DNA from 4 places in the Pseudoalteromonas sp. S1727 genome. Region 1 is predicted to be linked to each of the others. Evidence: predicted binding sites of a transcription regulator. Region 1 holds the regulator's gene; each other region holds the start of a gene.

Region 1 (2,206 bases):
AGCAATTTAGGCTATAAAGCCACACTTTGGCTAAGCATCTGCTAAACTTAACAATGACAACAATAAAAGGATTGTTAGAGATACATGAGGCAATCACTCCAGCTGCGCATGGGCCAGCAACTTACAATGACACCGCAACTGCAACAAGCTATCCGCTTATTGCAGCTCAGCACATTGGATCTGCAGCAAGAAATTCAAGAAGCGCTAGATAGCAATCCGTTACTAGAGCTAGAAGAGCATGAGTATTCAGACGACACGGCGGGCAAGAATGAGCAAAAGCAAGATAACGACGACTTAACCGTTAGCGCCTCAGCAGATGACAAGCCCAGCGAATACGAACAAGAAAGCAGCGAAGCACTCACCAAAGAAACACTCAGTGATGAAATGGCGATGGATGTCACATGGGATGAGTACATGAGCGCTGCGCCAAATAGCTCAGCAGGCCCAATGCCAGAGGACGAATCTATATATCAAGGCGCCTCAACAGAAACCTTGCATGAATATTTAATGTGGCAGCTACAGCTAACTCCATTTAGCCCTACAGATGAAGCAATAGCCATTGCAATTGTTGAGGCCATTGATGACTCAGGTATTTTAACGCTTAGCTGTGAAGATATTGTAGAGAGCTTAAATCAAGGCAACAACGAAGAAGAAATCGAACTTGACGAAGTACAAGCGGTTTTAAAACGTATCCAATTATTTGACCCTGTAGGCATCGCGGCTCGCAGTCTACAAGAGTGTTTATGTATTCAGCTAAATCAATTTGATCCGGCAACCCCTTGGATTAATGAGACAAAAATGATTTTAACTGATCATATCGATTTATTAGCTAGTCGCGACTATCGCACTTTGATGAAAAAGACTAAGCTTAAGGAAGATGAACTAAAAGAAGTGATGACTCTGATCCACAGCCTAAATCCAAAGCCTGCGGATACCATAGTACGAGAAGAGTCAGAATACGTTATTCCTGACGTATCAGTGAAAAAAATTAAAGGCCGCTGGGTGGTTGAACTTAATCCAGACAGCATGCCAAAAATCAGAGTGAACAGCCAATATGCAGCTATGTCGCGCTCAGTAAAGTCGAGCACTGATAGTCAGTTTATTCGTTCGCATCTGCAAGAAGCTAAATGGTTTATAAAAAGCCTAGAAAGTCGCAATGACACATTGCTCAAAGTAACCAATTGCATCGTAAAACAGCAGCAAGGTTTCTTTGAACATGGCCCTGAAGCCATGCGACCTATGGTACTCAATGACGTTGCTGAAATGGTAGAGATGCATGAGTCAACAATTTCTCGTGTAACTACCCAAAAATACATGCATACCCCGCGTGGTATTTTTGAGTTAAAGTATTTTTTCTCAAGCCATGTTAGTACTGAAAATGGCGGCGAATGCTCATCGACAGCTATTCGCGCACTAATCAAAAAACTGATTAGCGCAGAAAACTCAGCGAAACCATTGAGTGATAGTAAAATTGCAGATATATTGGCAGAGCAAGGTATCAAAGTAGCTAGACGGACTATTGCAAAATACCGCGAGTCACTGGCTATTCCACCGTCAAATCAAAGAAAGAGTTTGATTTAAGGCGTAAAATCAAAAAAGGAAAATGCTTATGCAACTAAATTTAACTGGTCGTCACGTAGAAATTACTGATTCATTAAGAGACTATGTAAACAATAAGTTTGCGAAGCTTGAGAGGCATTTTGATCACATCAACAATGTCCATGTTATTCTTGACGTAGAAAAGCTAAGCCAAAAAGCAGAAGCCACCATCCATGTCAGTGGTGCTGAGTTATTTGCTTCAACTGAACATCAAGACATGTATGCAGCCATTGACGGACTAATCGACAAGCTCGACCGTCAAGTAATCAAACACAAAGAGAAGCACGCTCGACACTAACACTATGAAATTAAGCTCACTTATTTGCCAGGACTGCAGTAAAACTGCGGTCCTTTTTAATAGCAAAAAACGGATCATTGAATTTATCAGCCAATTGGCTCATGAACAACTTCCTCAGCTATCACAACAAGAAATCCTCGATGCATTACTCGCTAGAGAAAAACTAGGTAGTACTGGTATTGGTCGTGGCATTGCCATTCCTCATGGTCGAATGAGTGGTATTGAAAATCCACTAGCAATCATTTTAGTGAGCGAAACGCCTATTAATTTTGACGCAATTGATAATCGCCCTGTGGATCTGTTTGTCGC
Region 2 (2,206 bases), on a different contig from region 1:
GTAAGATAAGTACAGGTTTATTTATCCCCTATAAGGAAGTTACAATGAAAAAACTAGTATCAATATGCGCATTCTCACTATTAATATTAACCAATCCCACCTATGCACAAGAGCAGGCAACCAGCTCAGTTGAAAGAATGTTCTCAGTAATGGGCATGGATAAGCAGATGAATGGTGGTTTTGAAGCAATGTTACCAGTTATTGAGCAAATGGCGGTACAGTTACAATTAGATGCCGCGGCGAAAGAAGAGTTGAAAAACATTTACCGAGATTGGTTTAAGTATGATTTTGATCAACAAGCAATTTTAACAGAATTAGTTGAAATCTACTCTGAGAATTTTACTGAAAAAGAAATCAATGAGTTAATCGCCTTTTATGAAACACCCACAGGGCAAAAGTTTCTTGCTAAATCACCAGAGCTAATGCAAATAGGTGCGCAGTTAGGTATGCAAGAAGGGCAGTTAAAACAAGGCCTACTGCTTGAAAGACTACAACCATTCTTAGCAAAACATCAAGGTAAGTAAAGTTAGCTTTGTATGATTGCGTGCTGCTTTTTAAGATTACTTATTAGACACAGCTAAAAACCCCCGCTACTGTCTAGTAAGTAATAACGACGCGGGGTTCAAAATGGATAGTCATAAGTTGAACACCAAGCAGCCCGACAATCCATGTATTCGTCATTGCTGTTTGGATGGCAATGATATTTGCCTCGGCTGCTTTAGAACCCTAGCTGAAATCCTAGCTTGGCACAGCGCCAACCCAGAACAAAAACAGCATATTCTTAATGAATGCCAAAACCGCAAAAACGCCCGACATAAATAATTATGATGAATTATCTTCGTGCTATTAATTTTATATTGGCAGGCATTAAGTTCGAACTGACTGTTTACTTGATACTACATGCCATTACAATATTGAAGAGGGTTGAACTTTTGTGAATATAAAAATCAGCACTAATAAAGCACTAAATAGAAACACAACGAGCAATTAAATTCTCCAACCTAGCCTCTCTAAGCTCTTTAATTTCTCACCTGCATTTTATTTTCTATGATAGCGATACCTTGGGTGTTTTCTAAAAACTTTTGTGCCAGTGCGCGTTCAAAACCGGTTGCAGCTTGGCCGTACAGGGCTATTTTGTTGCCATCAACATGCACTTGCAGTTGTGTAAGATTTAGGTTTGGGTTGCGGCGTAGTTTATCAATTATTGCTTGTTGTAAAGTTGGCTGAGGAGAAACGCTGCTGATCATAATCGTGCTGGTGGCTGCACTGACTTGTGTTGCACAGGCGAGTAAAAATACACAGCATAGTGATACTAATGATACAGTTAATTTAAAGCGGTTCATGATTTCCCTCAAGTTTGCTTAGTGAATGACATTTACTTAGTTACAAATTCCATTCCAAAATTAACCTATTGTAAATTAAAGATATTTAATATTTTCATAGTGACCTTAAGAATTTTTTACATTCTACTGAGTAAAAAATACGATGAGTGGTCATTATTTTAGATTTATTTGTTCCTTTTTTAGCTTTATTAGATTAATACAGTATATAGCTGTTTGTAACATTTAATTTACAGAGAATGTCATTCCTTAATAAATTAAAGGTGTGTAGCTGAGTTTTGGGATAAATATTTAAATGAAATAATTCTCTTTAAATTACAATAGATTAATTGCTCTATTTTAAACTTTAATAGATTGCAATTACTAAGTTGACAGCGTTGTCTTGTGGTGTTTCCATTAAAGGGTTGTGAATTAATTGTAAATTCATAGCTTATTTAAATTTACATCCAAGGATTTTAAAATGAAAGCGTCGAAAACCCCCGCATTGAAAATAACTGCATTAGCGAGTGCGATTCTATTATCAACTGCAAGCACTGCAATGGCAGAGCAAGTAGAATCAGCGCGTTTTATCGTGCATTTATCAGAGCAAACAGCAGCGGTACACACTGCGTTTGCGCGCAGTAAAGCCCACGTTGATACGATTAAAATGAATTTGATGAGTGATATTGCTCTGCAAGCAAATGTAGAAGTGCTGCAAAGTTTACCAGATATTAATGCTATGGCGGTGGTTTTAACGGCGGAGCAAAAAGCGCGATTGTTGCAAAGTGAGGATGTGGCCAGTATCGAAGTAGATCCAAAGCGCTATTTAATGGCTGAGAGCACGCCTTATGGGATCACTATGGTACAAGCTCAACAGTTATCAGACA
Region 3 (2,206 bases), on a different contig from region 1:
AACCGTTATTTTTATAGGTAAAACAATGAAAGATATACTTTTGGGTATAAATGTTGATCACATTGCTACATTACGTCAAGCTCGTGGTACCCGTTATCCAGATCCTGCACATGCAGCCAGTGTTGCAGAACATGCAGGTGCTGATGGCATTACCATTCATTTACGTGAAGACAGACGTCATATTCAAGACCGTGATGTGTATGTGATGGCTAAAACAATTCAAACACGTATGAATCTAGAAATAGCCGTCACTGATGAAATGATCGATATCGCACTAGATGTAAAGCCTGCTTATGTCTGCTTAGTACCAGAAAAACGCGAAGAGTTAACCACCGAAGGTGGCCTAGATGTGGTTGGTAACTTAGATAAAATTAAAGCCGCAACGGCAAAACTAAGTAACGCTGGAATTAAAGTGTCGTTATTTATCGATGCGGATAAAGCGCAGCTAGATGCAGCAAAAGCGTGCAATGCCCCTTATGTCGAGATACATACGGGCGCATATGCAGATGCTGAGACTGAAGCAGAGCTGAAAGAAGAACTTGAGCACATTCGTCAAGGCGTAAAATACGCAGCGAGTTTAGGCTTGATAGTAAACGCAGGGCATGGTTTGCATTACCACAATGTAAAACCAATAGCAGCGATGGAAGAGATTTACGAACTTAATATTGGCCATGCGATCATAGCGCGCGCTGCGATTGATGGTTTAGATAAAGCCGTGCGTGATATGAAGCGGCTTATGCTAGAAGCAAGAGCTTGAGATCAGATTAAAAGCAAAAACGACTCAGATGAGTCGTTTTTTATTATTTAGAACTAACTATATTAACAGTTAGTTTCTTCGGCATTTACGCCTTCTTTCACTTCTTCACAGGCGTCTTCAACCTTGTTTTGCACATCAGTAACTGCTTCATCAATGCGCTCACCTGCTTCTTCTGCGTGGTTGTCTTCGCAACCCATGATAAAAAAGCTAGCAAAAAGGGCGATAACGGCTGTTTTTAATGTAGTCGATTTCATAATGTAATTCCTTGTAAAAAATAATGTTTTGTTAATTATGTTAGAGATTAATTTGGATCACTTAGGAACATTGCCGCGCAATGCGCCTGAAATAAGTGAAATAACTAACAATACTATAAAGATAAAAAATATAATCTTAGCAATTCCTGCTGCGGCACCAGCGATACCACCAAAACCTAACACTGCAGCAATGAGTGCAATAACTAGAAATGTAATTGTCCAGCGTAACATTGTTGTCTCCTTGGTTTGTTAATTTGTTCGAAGTAGATGATGCTAGTTGCATGCCAATTAAATAAACTCTTTATTATCATGTGTTTATAGTTTTTATGATGTGGCTAAATGAAAGTGATGGGAATAATTTACAACTTTACCTGTAACTTATTCCTGACTATATAAATTTGCTTTAAAGCTCTATTTATTTGGTAAGACCAATTGATCTGGTGCGACTAATTGCAATAGTCATATACAAAAAATGCTTGTGATGGCGCATTGCACAGAGGTTTATCTTGGCTTGCACTTATAATTTATAGCTATATTCACTATTTTTATTATCTAGTTCTCGTAAAATTATCGCAAAATGTAGAGTGTTAAATTTAGTGTTAGTATGTTAGCTTTATATTAATTGGTTTTACCAATTTACAAAGTGTTGGACTTGCTCTGTTTCTTTGTTATCATTGGTGCATAATTATTTAAATAAAGTGATTTTTTACCTAATCTCGAGGTTGGGTAAATGAAGTCAAGGGGAGCAGCATGGATATAGGTCAGTTACTAGCTACAGCAGCAAACTTAATGGTCACCGGTATGGTAGGCGTATTTGTTTTTCTTTCGTTGTTGATTTCAGCAATCATCATTATGTCTAAATTAGCGAGCCGTTTTGAACAGCCGGTTGCAGCGCCTACGCGTACGCCGTCAATCAAAGCACCAGGTGTGCCAAGTGCACACATTGCTGCGATCAGTGCAGCGATTGCTCAGTACAAAAATAAACAAAAACTATAAGGGGTGACTTGTGGCTAAATTAAAATTAACCGAATTAGTACTTAGAGACGCACATCAATCATTATTAGCAACGCGCATGCGTTTAGATGACATGCTGCCAATTGCACAAAAATTAGATGATGCGGGCTATTGGTCTATTGAGTCATGGGGTGGGGCAACATTTGATTCATGTATCCGTTATTTAGGCGAAGATCCTTGG
Region 4 (2,206 bases), on a different contig from region 1:
TGTAGATCGTAACTGACGGTTTGGTTTATATCAGTAATACTTTGACCATAATCAGAGCTCCAGAACTTTTCGCTGAATACATCGATGATTTGTGTTTTTTCAAATGGCCAGATACCTTGGCTGCGATAGCTTTTTTGCCAAAGTCGTTCATACGTGGTGCCATCAAATAAAGCAAAGTCCACCTTGTATGAGCGTTGGTACGTTTCGTCTTGCCAAAATGCGTAACTATTATTGAGCTTATCACTATTAGAAATATCAACAATCTGACTCAACAGTACATACTGTGAGTTGCTGCGGCTTGATATTTCTTCTAATAGTGCATCACTGTAATCGTATTGTTGATTAAAAAACTCGCTCACGCGGATCGGAAAGTTAAAATAAGCGGTTGGCTTAGCATTCATTGCCGATTGGCTTAATGTTTTATACAGGGCTTCGCTAGTGGCTTTATTAATGTCAAAAATTTGACCCATCATGGCCTGTTCACGATTGACTAATTGCGTTTGGGTGATCGCAACAAACTTAGTGAACTCATTAGCGGGGCAGTGTTCTTGTTGTGGGAAAATATCCAAGCGTAGCGTGATCGCAAATTGATCTGACTTTCGATCTTCACTGATCATTTCTATTTTTTGAATTTCGCCGTGACTGTTTATTTTTAGTTGATCTTGCGTAAGTACGCCGTCAACTAAGGTTTGCATTGAGCTCACACGGGCACCTGAGAACACTAACGCTTGGGTGATTGCATCTTTTATGGCCGCAGATTTTGCCGCCGCCACATCATCATTTTTGATACTGGCATGGCCTGTTGATTCATACCACTGTGCTGAGCTATTAGGCGAAAAAAGGCTGGCTGTTAGCCAACTTGTGGCGATCATGATTGTTGATAAACTATGCTTCATTACCCAAACCTTATACATAAACATCTGCTATATACAGTGACAGAGCAAGGACTATACCAATTGTTTGACAACTTTGATCTAAAACGACAGTAAGTACTAATTTTGGCATTGATTGTGCATCGGTTTAGACATTATGACTTCTTTTAAGCGTGAGAGACGCCATGCGTAGTGTGATTGCAATTTGCATTTTTGCGAGTCTAGGTTTAGTAGGCTGTAGTAGTATTTTTGATAAACATGTGGAATATAAGTACATAGAGCCAGATAACTACCCAGTTTTAAAAGCGGTCGGGTATGCGCCAATTAGTGCTCAGCCCGGGGAGAATCAGTCACAGCGCTCGTTGATGGCAATTAAAGCATCTAAGCTTGAAGCGTACCGCGAGCTTGCAGAACAAGTATATGGGCAAAAGATTACCGCCGGCACCACTGTGCAAGGCAGTATTGCGCAAAATGATCAATTACACAGCCAAGTGCAAGGCATTATTAAAGGGGCGCAAGTCATTAAAAGCTATGCAGTTGGAGATACTTACGCTACCGAGTTACAGCTTGATATGAAACGTGTCCATGACTTATACATAGGCGAAATAAAGCCACGTGAAGTTAAAAAAGTCACTTATTACTAAAGTTAATTATTGAGCGTTAAATAGTCACAAAATAATGGCTAAAATATCTCACTGTTAACGCTTCAGTGCTATGCTTTATTTACTGTTTTTTACTGAATAAAGATTGTGGCAAGAAAAAGTTTGACGCGTTTTTTAGTGTACAACTCAAGGTTGCTTTTGTGAGCGAGTGTCGCTCAGTTAGTGTGCCTTTGAGTAAATGGAGTAATCGCCCGTTACTGCATTTTTTGCTGCCTCTTATATTTGCAACCTCTTTTGTGTGTGCCGATCGCCTATCGATTCAGTTCACTACCTTTTTAGAAAAAATGCACCAACAGTTTGGTCCTTCACGTGTGGCAGTTGCTCGTAATTGGCAAACAATGTTAGTCCAGTCACAGAACAAAACTGAACAACAAAAAATTTTAATCGTAAATGATTTTTTTGCTCGTAACTTGCGCTACCGAACCGATATGCAGCTTTGGCAACAAAATGATTATTGGGCAACTCCACTTGAAACTTTAGGGAAAGGGCTGGGTGATTGTGAAGATTATGCAATTGCTAAGTATATCAGTCTGCGCGCCCTAGGTATTGCAGATGATAAGTTACGGCTTATTTATGTAAAAGCACAGATCGGTGGGCCAAACTCTAGACAAACTCAAGCGCATATGGTGCTTGGTTACTTTGCTGTGCCAAATGCGCAACCACTGATTTTAG

The links. Region 1 encodes sigma-54, which starts transcription at its own class of promoters, with help from an activator protein. Its sites were predicted from a motif close to GTTGGCACGNNNNTNGNNT; they were not measured.
Region 2: the regulator sigma-54 is predicted to act here: its motif matches at 1,384-1,402, upstream of CWB85_RS07565 (BON domain-containing protein).
Region 3: the regulator sigma-54 is predicted to act here: its motif matches at 1,282-1,300, upstream of CWB85_RS07790 (DUF1328 family protein).
Region 4: the regulator sigma-54 is predicted to act here: its motif matches at 950-968, upstream of CWB85_RS10920 (flagellar assembly protein T N-terminal domain-containing protein).

Annotation. Positions count from the first base shown of each region.
Region 1 covers NZ_PNDT01000110.1:13,621-15,826, forward strand. Annotated here, with positions in the region: gene lptB (LPS export ABC transporter ATP-binding protein) at 1-17, shown strand, start outside; gene CWB85_RS19205 (RNA polymerase factor sigma-54) at 85-1,581, shown strand; gene hpf (ribosome hibernation promoting factor) at 1,610-1,897, shown strand; gene ptsN (PTS IIA-like nitrogen regulatory protein PtsN) at 1,902-2,206, shown strand, end outside.
Region 2 covers NZ_PNDT01000024.1:12,602-14,807, forward strand. Annotated here, with positions in the region: gene CWB85_RS07555 (DUF2059 domain-containing protein) at 45-524, shown strand; gene CWB85_RS07560 (DUF1289 domain-containing protein) at 628-822, shown strand; gene CWB85_RS07565 (BON domain-containing protein) at 1,020-1,343, opposite strand; gene CWB85_RS07570 (S8 family serine peptidase) at 1,801-2,206, shown strand, end outside.
Region 3 covers NZ_PNDT01000024.1:56,096-58,301, forward strand. Annotated here, with positions in the region: gene pdxJ (pyridoxine 5'-phosphate synthase) at 26-757, shown strand; gene CWB85_RS07785 (hypothetical protein) at 820-1,011, opposite strand; gene CWB85_RS07790 (DUF1328 family protein) at 1,069-1,242, opposite strand; gene CWB85_RS07795 (OadG family protein) at 1,762-2,007, shown strand; gene oadA (sodium-extruding oxaloacetate decarboxylase subunit alpha) at 2,018-2,206, shown strand, end outside.
Region 4 covers NZ_PNDT01000039.1:13,129-15,334, reverse strand. Annotated here, with positions in the region: gene CWB85_RS10920 (flagellar assembly protein T N-terminal domain-containing protein) at 1-896, opposite strand, end outside; gene CWB85_RS10915 (LPP20 family lipoprotein) at 1,058-1,516, shown strand; gene CWB85_RS10910 (transglutaminase-like cysteine peptidase) at 1,675-2,206, shown strand, end outside.